Regions from separate parts of the Allobranchiibius huperziae genome, predicted to be linked through region 1. Evidence: predicted binding sites of a transcription regulator. Region 1 holds the regulator's gene; each other region holds the start of a gene.
The links. The regulator LexA, encoded in region 1, represses DNA repair genes until DNA is damaged. The targets are predictions, from matches to a motif close to TCGAACANNTGTTCGA.
Positions count from the first base shown of each region.

Region 2: a site for LexA is predicted at 1,897-1,912, ahead of HNR15_RS02560 (HNH endonuclease signature motif containing protein). Genes of this name have one in related genera too.
Region 3: a site for LexA is predicted at 1,245-1,260, ahead of HNR15_RS01555 (HNH endonuclease signature motif containing protein). Genes of this name have one in related genera too.

Region 1 covers NZ_JACCFW010000001.1:2,294,402-2,297,676, forward strand. Annotated here, with positions in the region: gene nrdR (transcriptional regulator NrdR) at 1-152, opposite strand, end outside; gene HNR15_RS10790 (hypothetical protein) at 495-935, opposite strand; gene lexA (transcriptional repressor LexA) at 1,242-1,970, shown strand; gene HNR15_RS10800 (NAD-dependent protein deacetylase) at 2,004-2,894, opposite strand; gene HNR15_RS10805 (LysR family transcriptional regulator) at 3,022-3,275, shown strand, end outside.
Region 2 covers NZ_JACCFW010000001.1:526,764-530,038, forward strand. Annotated here, with positions in the region: gene HNR15_RS02555 (DUF3027 domain-containing protein) at 1-384, shown strand, start outside; gene HNR15_RS02560 (HNH endonuclease signature motif containing protein) at 477-1,850, opposite strand; gene HNR15_RS02565 (hypothetical protein) at 2,253-2,966, shown strand; gene HNR15_RS02570 (hypothetical protein) at 3,182-3,275, shown strand, end outside.
Region 3 covers NZ_JACCFW010000001.1:321,608-324,882, reverse strand. Annotated here, with positions in the region: gene HNR15_RS01565 (aldo/keto reductase) at 1-568, opposite strand, end outside; gene HNR15_RS01560 ((R)-mandelonitrile lyase) at 568-987, opposite strand; gene HNR15_RS01555 (HNH endonuclease signature motif containing protein) at 1,376-2,722, shown strand; gene HNR15_RS01550 (DUF4118 domain-containing protein) at 2,733-3,275, opposite strand, start outside.

The sequences.
Region 1 (3,275 bases):
CGCTTGACGACGGTCAGGCTCGTGGTCTCCATAGTGGAGAAGCGCTTGCCGCAGCTGGGGCACTGGCGGCGCCGTTTGATGCAGGTGCCGTCCTCGCTCGAGCGGGAGTCGACGACGCGACTGTCCTCGTGCCGGCAGAACGGGCAGTGCATGCGTGTCTCCCTCACCCTCGACGATCGGCTCACACCGATCACTCGCCGTCCACGCCGTAGCCCCGCCGAACGAGCCGCCCACCTGTGGGTAACTCGTGGACAACCGGGGGATATCCGCGCTGTGCCTTGGGATAACCCGGGTCGACCTGGGGACTACATGTGGACAACTTACATCGATGTAACTACTAGATGTAGGGATCGTATTCCGGTGGAGGGGGTGATGCAACCTTTAGAGACTGCCCGGTTTCCGCGGGGTCGTTCGTGCTGGTCAGAGGGCCGCCGAGGGCGACACGGAGGCGGTGTCGGCCCTGCTACGGGGCGCCAGAAGGCGCGCGGCCGGACTCAGCGAGGCAGGCGCAGTTGCTCGCCGGCGAACACCTGCAGGGTGTTCAGTCGATTGGCGGCCTGCACCCGCTGCACCGCATTGCCGATCGGCAGCTGGGGGTAGGCGTGGTGGGCGACCGAGGACAGGGTCTGGCCCGACTGGACGACCACGGTGTCGTAGCGCTGCGCGGACCCGCCGCCGCCCACTGCGGCACGGGCTCCCGCCACTCCCCCGACGAGACATAGCAGGAGTGCGCACAGCGTGATCAGCAGGCGACCGCGACGAGTGATGTGCATCGTCGGCGCAGGTGCGTCCACGAGCGCGGGCAGATCAGGGACCGCGCGCAGGTGGCCGCGACGGATGGACGCGGGCGCCGTACGTCGCGATGCGCCGGGACGACCCGGCCGGGCAGGGGTGGCGGGAGTGACCCAGCTGGGAACAGCGGTGACGGCACTCATGAGATCCTCCGATAACTCGTCGATCGTACGTGTGTGCGATCGATCATCTGTCTGATGTCTAGCACGCGCGTTCGAGAAAATCCAGACACGCCCCGAACAGATGTTTGGAAAGTGTGTCCGACTCTCGTAATCTCGTGCTCACCTGCAGAACTGAAACACCGACCACCGACAGCCCCTGCTCAGCAGTTGTGAATCCGCGGAACGACGCCGAATACGGCGACTCATCGGTCCCGGGGACGCAGCCGTTCGGACACCTGGGGCGGGCGGTGGCAGCACGATCCACTCGGAGAGGGACGGACGAAGACCATGGCCAAGGTGCACCAGATGCCCGAGCGCGACGACGACGGTTTGACCACCCGACAGCGGCGCGTGCTGGAGGTCATCCGCAACTCCGTGGACCGGCGCGGTTACCCGCCGAGCCTGCGCGAGATCGGCGAGGCCGTCGGCCTGACCAGCCCCAGCTCCGTCGCTCACCAGCTGTCGATGCTCGAGCGCAAGGGCTACCTGCGCCGCGACCCCAACCGGCCGCGCGCCATCGAGGTCATCTCACCGGACCAGGACAAGGACCAGCGCGGCTACCGGGGCGGGTCCAGCGTCACCAACGCGCCGGACGGTGACCTGAGCGTCGAGGACGAGACCGGCATCGGCGACCGACGACCCAGTGCGTCGTACGTCCCGGTCGTCGGACGGATCGCCGCGGGCGGTCCGATCCTGGCCGACGAGGTCGTCGAGGACGTCTTCCCGCTGCCCAAGCAGATCGTCGGCGAGGGCGACCTCTTCCTGCTGAAGGTCGTCGGCGACTCGATGATCGACGCCGCGATCTGCGACGGCGACTGGGTCGTGGTGCGTCAGCAACCGACCGCGACCAACGGCGACATCGTCGCGGCGATGCTCGACAACGAGGCGACCGTCAAGACCTTCAAGCGCACCGGGGGCAAGGTCTGGCTGATGCCGCACAACACGGCGTACGACCCGATCGACGGCGACGACGCCGTGGTGCTGGGCAAGGTCACGGCGGTGCTGCGCAGGGTCTGAGCGACCGCGGTCGCCCGGCGCTCCTCAGGCGCGTTAGACGCCCGGTGCACCCACGGCCGGCGCTCCCAGTCGGTCCGCCAGCGCCGTCAGGGTGCTGCCCAGCGGCGCCTCAATCTTCAGGTCGGTCTCGCCGTCCCCGCGGGTCCATCCGTCGTTGATCACGATCACGGGCACGCCGATGCGGGCGGCCCGGCGCACGAACCGGTAACCGGACATCACCGCGAGCGACGACCCCAGGACGAGCAGCGCCGACGCCTCTTCGACGAGGCCGAAGCATTGCTCCACCAACGGTTTCGGCACCGATTCGCCGAACATCACGACGTCCGGTTTCAGCAGGTCCGAACCGCACACAGGGCAGTCGGCCGTGACGAACGCGCGCACGATCGCCTCGGGCAGCGCGACGTCACCGTCGGGTCGGACCGCGCCTCCGATCGCGCGGTCGAATCCGGGGTTGGCGTCGCGCAACCAGTCGTCCATGTCATCGCGGCGATGCGTGCTCGAGCAGGCCATGCAGACCACCCGCTCCAGGTTGCCGTGCAGCTCGAGCACCTCGCTCGCACCGGCCGCCTGATGCAGCCCATCGACGTTCTGGGTGATGACGCTCGTCAGGGTGCCGGCGGCGAGAAGCCTGGCGACCGCGCGGTGGCCGTCATTCGGTCGGGCAGCCGCAAAGCGTGGCCAACCGACGTAGGAACGTGCCCAATACCGCTGCCGCGCTTCATGACTGGCGCGTAGCTCGGTCACCGTCATCGGCTGCACCCGACGTACGCCGCGGGCGTCGCGGTAACTCGGCAGACCCGATTCGGTGGACAGGCCGGCTCCGGTCAGGGCGACCAGCCCGCCATCCGCCAGGTAGCTCGCCAGTCCGTCCCATTGATCCGGGCGCACTCCCTCGGGCACCGGGGAGACCGCAGACTCGAGCACGTCATCAGTGTCGCACCGGCCCCGTGGCCCCGTGGGTGCGCGGGTGGCCACTGCGATGCATGGCTGGTGCAGAACGAAAGCACGAAGATGGGTTCCGATGGATAACCTTCCATTATATGATTGGCGGATGATCGACGCTGCGGGCCTGCGGGTCATCCGGGCCATCGCCGACGAGGGCAGCTTCACCGCTGCGGCCACCTCTTTGGGCTACTCCCAGCCCGCCATCTCCCAGATGGTGCGCCGTCTGGAGGACCGGATCGGCACCGTCCTGGTCGAGCGCCTGGGCCGCAGCGTGCGGCTGACCGAAGCCGGCGCGGTGCTGGCCCGTCACGCGGGCCCCGTGCTCAGCGCCCTCGAGGCCGCCGAATCAGAGGTCGCCGC
Region 2 (3,275 bases), 1.8 Mb from region 1:
GGGCCCACGTCCGAGATCGCCGTGAAGGCACCGGCACAGTGCACGACCTGCGGTTTCTTCCTGCCCATGGCCGGTGCACTGCGCCAGGTCTTCGGGGTCTGCACCAACGCCTGGTCGCCGAGCGACGGCGCCGTGGTCTCCCTGGACCACGGGTGCGGCGCGCACAGCGAGGTCGAGCTGGATCTGCCGTCCTCCGAGCCCGAACAGGGCCATGTGCTGGACGAGTTCGCGCTGGAGGTCTCCGAGCCCGCGCCTGCTGCGCCCGAGCAGGAGCCGCCCGCCGCGGTGGAGGTCGAGCCGGCCGCGGCAGAGTCCGAACTCCCCGAGCCGACCGACGCGACCTCCGAGTCCGACGCACCGGACGACGGGCCGCAGGAGGCCTGAAGTTCGCCACACCCGATCGCGCTCCACGTTGACGGTGTTCGCGTTCGTTGACGGTGTTCGAACGCCGTCGATGAACGTAAACGCCGTCAGCGTCACGCGGCGGCCCGCTGTCCGGGCCAGGTGGGCATCAGGCCTGGCGTGAGATCCCAGGTGACGCCGGTGGCGGTGACCTGGGCGGTGAGGAGGTCGCGGTGCACGATCGTGTGATGTCGCGCGCAGAGCAGGGCCGCGTTGCCGAGGTTCGTTTCGCCGCCGGCCCACCAGGGCGTCACATGATGTGCATCGCACCAGTCCGGTGGCCGATCACAGCCGGGGAACGTGCAGTGCCGGTCTCGGTGGATAACGGCCGTTCTGAGTCCTCCGGTGAAGAGGCGTTTCGCGCGCCTGACGTCCAACGGTTCGGAGTCGGTGCCGAGGACTGCGGGGATGAGGTCGGCGTCGCACGCCATCCGTCGCAGGGTGCCCGCGTCGAGATGCTCACCGTCGGTGGTGCGCCCGACACCCGGCAGGTACGTCGGTGCGAATCCGCCGTCGTCTGAACCATGTTGGCCGAGCCGACCCGTTTCGCGGAGCCCCTCGTACAGAGTGTTGTAGTCGAGGGTCACCAGGATCTTCGCGGTGCCGCCGAACTCTCCGACCGGCCGCGAGCTGGTGCCATCGAGGACGCCGGCGGCGGTGTCGACCAAGCACACCAGGGCGTCCGCTCGCCGCTTGGCCGGCGTGCGAGTATCCCGCTCTGGCCCTTCGCCGCCAGCTGCCACCGGCGCGGGAGCGGATAAGGCGCGCAGGGCGTGCTTGACCATGGCGGCGTGCCCGCTCGAGAGTTCGGCGACGAACCGGGTCCACCCGGACGGTAGGTCGGCCCAGAACACCGACTCACACTCCTGCTGACGCTCCTCATCCCGCACCAGCTGCTGCGGCGCGTACTCCCCCAGGATGCGGGTGGTCAACTCCCGCAACGTCTTTGCGCCGTAGTCCGACAACGACAGGTACCGGCCCAGCAGGTCATCCCGATCCACGGTCGGCAGCTGCGGCAGGATCATTGGCACCTGCCGTAACGCGGCAGCAGCCACCGGCACACTCGCCGACCCGGTCGCCAACGCCTCAACAACCACCTGATTGGCCGGATCCGCACAGTCCACGCCCACCGAACCCACCCGGCGCACCACCGCGGGTTCGACACCAGCTGCCTGACGGGCGACCCACGCCGGAGCACCCGTCGCCGTGGAGTTCGCCACGGTCCCCCGACTCAGCGCATCCGCGGTCGCCAGCGCGGCGACGTTCTCCGCGCGAGCTGTGATCCGCAGCATGCCCCCGACGACCTCACCCAGGGCCGCTTCGTCCAGTTGCCACAGAGCGTCCGGCCATTCGTCCAGCCCGGCAGCGAACTTGCCCAGCAGAGCCATCAATCGGTCACCGGTACCCGGCGCAGCAGGGCGCCGGTGCTCAGTTTTCGACTGCGCCATGGCCCCTCCTGCGCTGATGACGGCGCCCCTTGCCGTCTATCTTGAATCATACGCGTGTTCGATATGTCACGCAAGAGGTTGAACCACGAAAACTACTGCCAATGTTCACGATCCGAGCTTGAGTTATCCACATTCCCCTGCGCCGAGGTGACATTTTTCGAGGTCGTCCACACCCAGAGCGGACATCACGAGCCGACGGTGGATCGCCGACTGACCTTGATCGATGACGGGGTCCGCGACGGGGGTGCTAGGCCGGGTCCTAGGTCTAAAAATCAGCGAAAGTTAGGTCTGAGATGGATGGGTCCTACACACCGCTGAACCCGACGATCCGCGTGCCGGCAGTCGCCGGCCTCAACAGCTGGTGAGGGCCCGCGCTCACACCCTCAGCAAAAGGATTCAGCCATGTTCAAGAAGTATGTCGCGTTGGCCGGTGTGGGCTTGGTCGCCACGTCCGCACTGCTCGGTACCAGCGCGGCGCACGCCTCGGCGTCGACGTCGAGCGCTGGGGGACCGGTCTTCGTGCACGGTCTGCGTTACCTCGCCCACTTCGACTCGCGCGCCGTGTGCGACAGCCACGCGCAGTGGGCCGTCGATCAGGTCTCCAAGGCCGGCAGCGGGATGACGTTGCTGCCGAGCCTGGGGTATTCGCGCACCTCCGCTCCGACGGAGTGCTACCCGATCGTCAACCGCGACTACCCGGGTTACAGCGGCGAGTGGAGCTACGTCGTGGCCTATCGCTCGGTGACCGGCAAGCCGCTGCTGTCCCCGGTGGACGTCAAGGTGGACCCAGGGCAGAGCCACCCGCCGGCCGTCAATCCCGACCACGACTCGGTCTACGGCTACGCGCACAAGGTCGCGTTCTCGACCAAGACCACCTCTCTGCAGGCGTGCAACAACAAGTTGAACTGGTCGGCGAACGCGGTTCTGGCAAACCCGAATGCGCATCTGAGCTACGCGAGCAAGACCTGCTCGACCCAGGACCAGCTTCTGCCGGGCTACATCGGCTACGAGGTGGACTATCTCGGGACGTCGGAGAACATCGGCCTGGCCGGTGACCGGGCGATCCAGTTCGACAACCCCTCGATGCTCGCGTCGCTGGGGTACAACGTCCGCTGACAGGACTGCACGCGTGGGGTGGCCGGGGGTGTTCTCCCGGCCACCTCTCGTACGTCCGAGGACCGCATGGCCAGCAAGACCGGTGGACATCCGAGCGTTCGCGGACGTGCATCTGGGGTCGTCCACTTTCGACCACTCGATCCTGTGAGAACCCTATGATCTGGGAGCCCGTCGGCGGTCGCCGACGGCTCACTCATAGGGGAAAGAGCTCACACATGCTCAAGACGCTCGCCGCGGTGGCCGGGGCCACTGCGCTTGCCGGCACCGGCATCGCCGTGTCGGCCACGCCGGCGTACGCCGCGGCACCCG
Region 3 (3,275 bases), 2.0 Mb from region 1:
CCTCCTCGATGCCGCGGACGAGGATCGAGTACGGCGGCTGCTCGGTGACGAACCGCTCGAGATTGCGCTCCCGTGCGGCCCACTGCGCCTCCACGATCTGTGACGCCGAGAACGAGGAGGAGCCGACGTAGCGCACCTTCCCGGCGTGCACGAGGTCCGAGAGCGCACCCAGGGTCTCCTCCACGTCGGTCTCCGGTGTCGGCCGGTGCATCTGGTACAGATCGATGTAGTCGGTCCTCAAGCGCCGCAGCGAGTTCTCGACCTCGCGGATGATCCACCGCCGCGAGCCCCCGCCCTGATTGGGGCCATCCCCCATGGGCATGAAGAACTTGGTCGCCAGTACGACGTCGTCCCGCCGACCCTGCAGGGCCTCCCCGACGATCTCCTCCGAGACACCGGCCGAGTAGATGTCGGCGGTGTCGACGATGTTGATCCCGGCGTCCAGGGCGGCGTGGATGATGCGGGTCGCATCGGCCCGGTCGTCGTTGCCCCACGGGCCGAACATCATCGCGCCGAGGCAGAGCGGGCTGACCTGCACGCCGGTGCGGCCGAGTGGGCGGTACTCCATCACCGGCTCCCGGTGGCGGCGGCCTCGGCCGCGGCGTACTGGTCGTCGGTGACCGGCTCCAACCACGTCGTCGCGTCGGCGTCGCCGCTGCCATCGAGGATCGCGTAGTGGCACATCATCTGATCGGCGGTGCCGCCGTGGAAGTGCTCTTCGCCGGCCGGGGTCCACACGCTCTCCCCCGCATGGAGCAGGACCGAGCGCCCGTCGCGGGTGCCGACCAGCCCGACGCCGTCGGTGCACACGAGCAGCTGCCCGTTGGAGTGGGAGTGCCAGTTGGTGCGCGCCCCCGGGGTGAAACGCACGTGTCCACAGACCAACCGGGACGTGCCGTCGCCGTCGAAGAGCGGATTCATCCACACGTCGCCGGTGAAGTTCTCCGCAGGCGTCTTGACGGTCGCGGTGCGAGGGTTCTTGTTCACGAGTGTCTCCGTGTCGTGGTGCTGGTCGGTGTGCTCACCCCACCACTGTCCCGGACCGCGTCCGGGTTGGCGACCAGTCCTGATCACCCTGCAGAACGCACTACCGGGCGGCCGCTGCACCATCTGGGCACCGATCACCGCGTGGGCTTCGGCGGAGGCCCCTCACACGCCCGACGAGAAGAGGTTGGTGATGCATACCTCTGGCGAATAACTAACATTCGCAGCATCTTCGGCCGTATTTGCCCTTGCCATCGATATCGAACACGCGTATGATTCACAGTAGATGGCAAGGGGTGCCGTCACCAGCGTAGGAGGGGCCATGGCGCAGTCGACGACCGACATTCATGGTCCCGTAGCGCCTGGCACGGGCGCTCGGTTGATGGCCCTCATGGGGGAGTTCACTGCTGCGTTGGAGGAGTGGCCGGGCGCCCTGTGGCAGTTGGACGAAGCGGCACTGGGCGAGGTCGTCGGGGGCATGCTGCGGATGGGCGCCCGGATGGAGAACGTCGCGGCTCTGGCGACCGCGGACGCACTGAGCCGCGGGACCGTGGCGAACTCCACCGCGACGGGTGCTCCGGCGTGGGTGGCCCGGCAAGCGGCTGGTGTGGACCCGGTCGTGGTGCGCCGGGTCGGGACGGTGGGCGTGGACTGCGCCGATCCGCGCAACCGAGTCGTGGCCGAGGCCCTCGCGACCGGGTCGGCGAGTGTGCCGGTGGCCGCTGCCGCGTTGCGGGAGGTGCCCCGGATCCTGCCGCAACTGCCGACCGCAGGTCGCGATGACCTGCTCGGGCGGTACCTGTCGCTGTCCGATCAGGGGTGGCGGACCTTGCGGGAGTTGACCACCCGGATCCTGGGTCAGTACGCCCCGCAGCAGCTCGTGCGGGACGAGGAACGTCAGCAGGAGTGCGAGTCGGTGTTCTGGGCCGACCTGCCCAACGGGTTAACGAGGTTCGTCGCCGAACTCTCGAGCGGGCATGCCGCCGTGGTCAAACACGCCCTGCGTGCCCTCTCCGCACCCACGCCTGCGCCTGCGCCACAAGAGTCCCCGACCAGCGCGGGGGCCCGGCTAGAAACCGGGACGGGTGCGCTGGAACGAGACACCCGCACCCCGGCCAAACGGCGCGCGGATGCCCTGGTGCGACTCGTCGAGACCTCCGCCGGCGTGCTCGACGGCACCAGCCCGCGGCCGGTCGGGGAGTTCGGCGGCACCGCGAAGATCCTGGTCACGATGGACTACAACACCCTGTACGAGGGGCTCCGGGACGCGGGCCGACTCGGCCAACACGGCTCGGGCGAAGACGGATTCGCCCCGACGTACCTACCGGGCATCGGACGCACCACCGACGGCGATCACCTCGACGCCGGCACTCTCCGCCGACTCGCGTGCGATGCGGATCTCATCCCCGCAGTCCTCGGCACCGAGTCCGAACCCTTGGACGTCGGCCGCGCCAAACGCCTGTTCACCGGGGGTTTACGCACCGCGATCATTCACCCGGATCAGCACTGCACCTTCCCCGGCTGCGACCGCCCACCGGACTGGTGCGATGCACATCATGTGCGGCCCTGGTGGGCCGGCGGCGAGACAACACTGACCAACGCAGCCCTGCTGTGCGCACGCCACCACACGATCGTGCACCGCGACCTGCTCACCGCTCAGGTCACCACGACCGGTGTCACCTGGGACCTCACCCCCGGACTGATGCCCAGCCGACCCGGACAGAGACCTGCCGCATGACTCGCGGGGCCTAGTCCGTGCTCACCGAGCTCGCCGAGCTCGCCGTTCCGAACGCGCCGGCCACCTGATCGGCGAGCAGGACCGCGACCCGACACTGCTCGGAGCTCGGATGCCGCACATGGGTCGCGGACGACACCCGGAAGTAGCCGAGGACCGCCTGTCCCCGCTGCACCGGGATCGCGATGTACTCGTCGGTGGGCAGCCCGATCCGGGTCACGTCGACCCGGCGACCGCCCCGGACCACCGTGCCGTCCTGCTCCAGGACGGCGATCGGCGCATCGCGGATCGGGCCGTCGACGAAGGTGGACCGCTCGACGTCCAGGGTGTCGGCGATCTGCTGAGCGGCGATCTCGGTGACCGCCCGGGTGGGCGCGCTGCCCTCCCTGATCGCCGCGGCACTCGCCAACAGCCCGTCCAGATAACCCGAACGGCGCGCGGCACCGGCCTGTTGACGGTGGCCCCAGAGCGCGAGCTCGGCGACGGCGATGCCGATCAGCACGAGCAGCACCGTCGCGACGACGTGAGCCGTGTCGGCGATCGCGAACTGGTGGTA